Regions from separate parts of the Arthrobacter sp. BGA-UO-ETr-C19 genome, predicted to be linked through region 2. Evidence: predicted binding sites of a transcription regulator. Region 2 holds the regulator's gene; the other holds the start of a gene.
The links. The regulator LexA, encoded in region 2, represses DNA repair genes until DNA is damaged. The targets are predictions, from matches to a motif close to TCGAACANNTGTTCGA.
Positions count from the first base shown of each region.

Region 1: a site for LexA is predicted at 924-939, ahead of AC57BR_RS07890 (HNH endonuclease signature motif containing protein). Genes of this name have one in related genera too.

Region 1 covers NZ_JCAQPC010000015.1:144,509-146,707, reverse strand. Annotated here, with positions in the region: gene AC57BR_RS07895 (hypothetical protein) at 108-839, shown strand; gene AC57BR_RS07890 (HNH endonuclease signature motif containing protein) at 1,003-2,199, shown strand, end outside.
Region 2 covers NZ_JCAQPC010000020.1:48,376-50,574, reverse strand. Annotated here, with positions in the region: gene AC57BR_RS12485 (ATP-dependent DNA helicase) at 1-670, shown strand, start outside; gene lexA (transcriptional repressor LexA) at 779-1,525, opposite strand; gene AC57BR_RS12475 (LysM peptidoglycan-binding domain-containing protein) at 1,835-2,199, shown strand, end outside.

The DNA of each region.
Region 1 (2,199 bases), on a different contig from region 2:
GCCTCATAGGGTGCTCCAAGTTTTTCCCAACGTCCGGAGCCGATCATGGCCCGGGGTGCAAGCTGGATGGCTACGGAGACTAAACCGAACAACAGTGAGGACATGCCATGGGCGAGCTACGGAAACTCGGCACAATCGGAAGCCTTGGGCTGCTGCTGTCGGGCAGCCTGATTTTCGGTTCATCACAGGCCGCACTGGCGGCCACCGGCCGTCCCGCTGCGGCAGTCCCGGTGAGCAACCTTGGGGGCAAGATATTGACCGCCACAACCTTTGAGGGCAATACCATCGCGCCGTTCGTGGCGACCCGATCCGGCAATGGAACAGTGGCCGTTGCCAGCCCCAGGGCCCATACCGGTACGTGTTCGGTCCGCTTGCGGGCCACCGATACGATCGGGTCCGTGGCGAACATGGGGTACGGCCTGGAGGCCGGCACCCAGAGGGCCAGTGCCGACGCCTGGGTCAACATCGTGTCCGGCGGACTCCGTGGGAACAACGTTCCCTACGTGCGGTTCTTCTCCGGCGGCACGCGCATCGCCGACGTCTTCCGCGACAACGCCACGGGCACTCCCTGGCTGCGGATCACCAATTCCAACGGGACGTTCTCCTACACGAAACTTCTGGTGCGGAACATGACCTTGAACGTCTGGCACCATGTGCAGATGCAGGTCAGGGCCAACGGCGACAAGTCCTCCATCGAGATCTGGCTCGACGGCGCCCGGGTGTTCTCCAACAACCGGGTTGCCCTCGGCGCCACGAGCCTAAGTAAGGTTCAGTTCGGAGCCGAGCACCCGCGCCAGATGGGCGACAGCTACATCGACGACGTCGTGGTCCGGAGGTAGCACCCCCAACTGGGTCGCAGAACAGGGCGTTCCCACGGCTGGGAACGCCCTGAGCTGCGACCCGGTTTTCGTTTTCGATTGGATCAAAAAACTTCTTCGAACCGGCCCGCATGTGCTGCGCGATCCACCCTTAAATGTCACAGCCCTCTGTCATTCTGTGGGTATGGATAACGCGGCAGTCGTGGAGACGTTGAAGGCCATCGGTGCCTCTGCTCTTTCGCTGGCTGCTGAGCTTCGCCGGGCGGCTGATCCCGGACCGGGTGGCGCGGACGCGCAGCCGGGTGGCGCGGATCCATTGCAGGATCAGGCGGATGTGTGTCTGGACGGCCTGACCAAGGTTTCCGGGATGGAGGCCCGGGTTGCGGCCGTGAAGGTGCACCTCGCGGCCGGGTTCGCTGCCGCGGAGTCGGCGATGGCGCCGCCGGAGGCGTCGCCGCAGGAGCGATCTGCCCTGCAGATGTCCGTGACTGCGTCGGTGGCGTGTGCGCTGACCGTGAGCGATGGGTCGGCTGCGCGGTTTCTGGCCGAATCCGCCAAGCTGAGTACTGACTTGCCGTTGACGCTGGACGGGATGGGGTCAGGAACGCTGTCCTGGCAGCACGGGCGCATCATGTGCGATGAAACCGATGGGCTGGATCCCGCAGCCGCCGCGGCGTTGGAAGCCCACTTCCTGGATCCCGACGTCCCCAGCCCGGCGCGAGGCTGCCCCGACGGGGAGCTGACACCGGGCAGGTTCCGGGCCAAGGCCCGCTATTGGCGAGAACGGCACCACCCGGTCAGCATCGAAACCCGCCACACCAAGAGTGCGGCGGACCGGCGGCTGGAGTACGTCCCGGACCGGGACGGCATGGCCTGGCTCTCGGCGTACCTGCCCGCCGACCAGGCGGCCGGGATCTGGGACCGCACCACCGCCGCCGCCCGGGCCCTGCAGGGCCCGGAAGAACCCAGGACCTTGACCCAGCTCCGGGCGGATGTCGCTTCCGCATGGCTGCTGGGCCCGGCCGAAGGGGTTGACGGCACGCCCGCAGGTTCTGCCCCGGCCGGTGAAGTGCCGTCCCCACGGGCTCAGATCCTGGTCACGGTTCCGGTGTTCTCGCTGCTCGGACAGACCGAGGAGCCGGCCACGCTGGACGGGTACGGGCCGATCCCGCCGTCGATGGCCCGCCGGCTCGTCGCCGACGGCGGTGGATCGTTCCTGCGGGTGCTGATCGACCCGCGGAACGGGGCGCCGCTGGAGATCGGACGCACCAGCTACCGATTAACGAAACCGATGCGCCAATGGCTCCGGCTCCGGGACGCGCGATGCACGTTCCCCGCCTGCAACAACCATTCCCTGGACAACGACGCCGACCACATCCTG
Region 2 (2,199 bases):
GAGCTGGACCGGCGTCGACGTAGGTTCGCCCTTCGACTACCCCAGGCAGGGAATCCTCTATGTAGCGGGGCACCTGCCGAAACCGGGCCGCGGCACGTCGCCGGAGGCGCTGGACGAACTCGAGTCTCTCATCCGCGCCTCGGGCGGGGGTGCGCTGTGTCTGTTCTCCTCACGGAGGGCGGCCGAGGAAGCCGCGGACGCCCTGCGCACGCGGCTGGATGTCAGCATTCTTTGCCAGGGCGAATCCACCATGACGGCCCTTGTGAAGCAGTTTGCTGACGAGCCCGATACCTGCCTGTTCGGCACGATGTCACTGTGGCAGGGGGTCGACGTGCCGGGCGGGTCCTGCCGCCTGGTGGTCATTGACCGGATTCCCTTCCCGCGGCCGGACGACCCGCTGATGACCGCGCGGTCCCGGGCCGTTGCCCAGGCCGGCGGCAACGGCTTCATGTCCGTATCCGCCACGCACGCGGCCATCAGGCTCGCCCAGGGGGCCGGACGGCTCATCCGGTCCACGAATGACAAGGGCGTGGTGGCGGTGCTGGACTCCAGGCTTTCCACAGAGCGCTACGGCGGGTTCCTGCGGGCCGCCCTTCCGCCGTTCTGGCCAACGACCGACCGGAAGACCGCCGTCGCGGCACTGGAAAGGCTCGCCGGCGCACAGACGTGAGGAAGCCCCGGGCCACTGCTGCCCGGGGCGTAAGGCTCCCTGAACGACGTTTCCGCTCCCTGAGCGATGTTTCCGGGGAGGAAGCCCGGCGGCTGCCGGCCCCGGAGGCTACAGCGAGCGGAGTACGGAAACCACCTTGCCCATGACAACCGCGTGGTCGCCGAGGATGGGTTCGTACTGGGTGTTCTGCGGCAGGAGCCAGGTGTGGCCGTCGCGCTGCCGGAATGTCTTGACTGTGGCTTCGTCGTCGAGCAGCGCCGCGACGATGTCGCCGTTGACCGCGTCGCTCTGCCGCCGGACCACCACCCAGTCGCCGTCGCAGATGGCGGCGTCCACCATGGAGTCGCCTGCGACCCTAAGCATGAACAGTTCGCCGTGGCCCACCAGTTGGCGGGGCAGCGGCATCAGCTCCTCCACCATCTGGTCCGCGAGGATGGGGCCGCCGGCCGCGATCCGGCCGACCAACGGCACCATTGCGGTGTCCATCGCGCTGGGCAGTTCGGACACGGAAGCGCCTGCAGCGCCCATGGCCGGGGCCTTGTCCGTGCCGCCGGATTTCGCCGTCCCCGCATCCAGGGTGAGTGGCATCAGCACCTCCATGGCGCGCGGACGCTTGGGGTCACGCCGAAGGTAGCCAAGCTTTTCCAGCTGGGAGAGCTGATGGGTCACGCTGGACAGGCTGGCCAGGCCGACGGTGTCGCCGATTTCCCGCATCGACGGCGGGTAGCCGTTTTCATTGACCGAACGCTGGATGGTTTCCAGGATCTTCTTCTGACGGAGTGTCAGTCCCTTGGGGGTCCGCTGAGACCGCGGGCTGCGCTGGGGAGCCTTGCCGTCAGAGGCCTGTGCTGCCATGTTCGCCAACGCCTTTCCGTTCCTCCCGGCCGCGGTAGCTGCAGTGGCCGGGAACTTCCGGCCTGAAAAATGTCAGACCCTGCTGATCAACTGCAGATGTGGTTGTTCTGTGTTTTCCAACGTAGGCCAGCCATAGGGCTTTTTCAAACATTTGTTCTAGCGAGTCTCGACTTAATTCGTTGATAGGTGCTAAAACTAGGAAAAGCAAAGTTCGAACATGTGTTCTAGTGGGGGCGGCTCGTCAGCCCGGTGTTCGAACTGTCCGTTCGAACACGAGGCAGTACAACTTGGTCCAGGAGGGCTCACGCCATGTCAGCTTCAACAGCAGTGCAGGCTTCAACAGCATTCCCGTCTGCGGATTCCCGCCGCGGCGCGGTGTCTCATCAGCGGGCGGTGACCCAACTGCGTGCGGTGTCCCAGTCCCGTGCGGCGTCCCGGCCAGGCAAGCCGCCGCGCCTTCGCCTCACCCGCCGCGGCCGGGTCGTCCTGATCGGCCTGCCGCTTGTTCTGCTTGCCGCCGTGATCCTGTCCCTGGCGGGGCTCCTGAACTCGCCGGCCAAGGCTGCAGACAGCGCCAGCGGCCTGACCGTCACGCCCACCGTTTCTGTCACGGTGCAGCCCGGTGAGTCACTCTGGGCCATCGCCGGAAAAGTCGACCCCGGCCGCGACCCCCG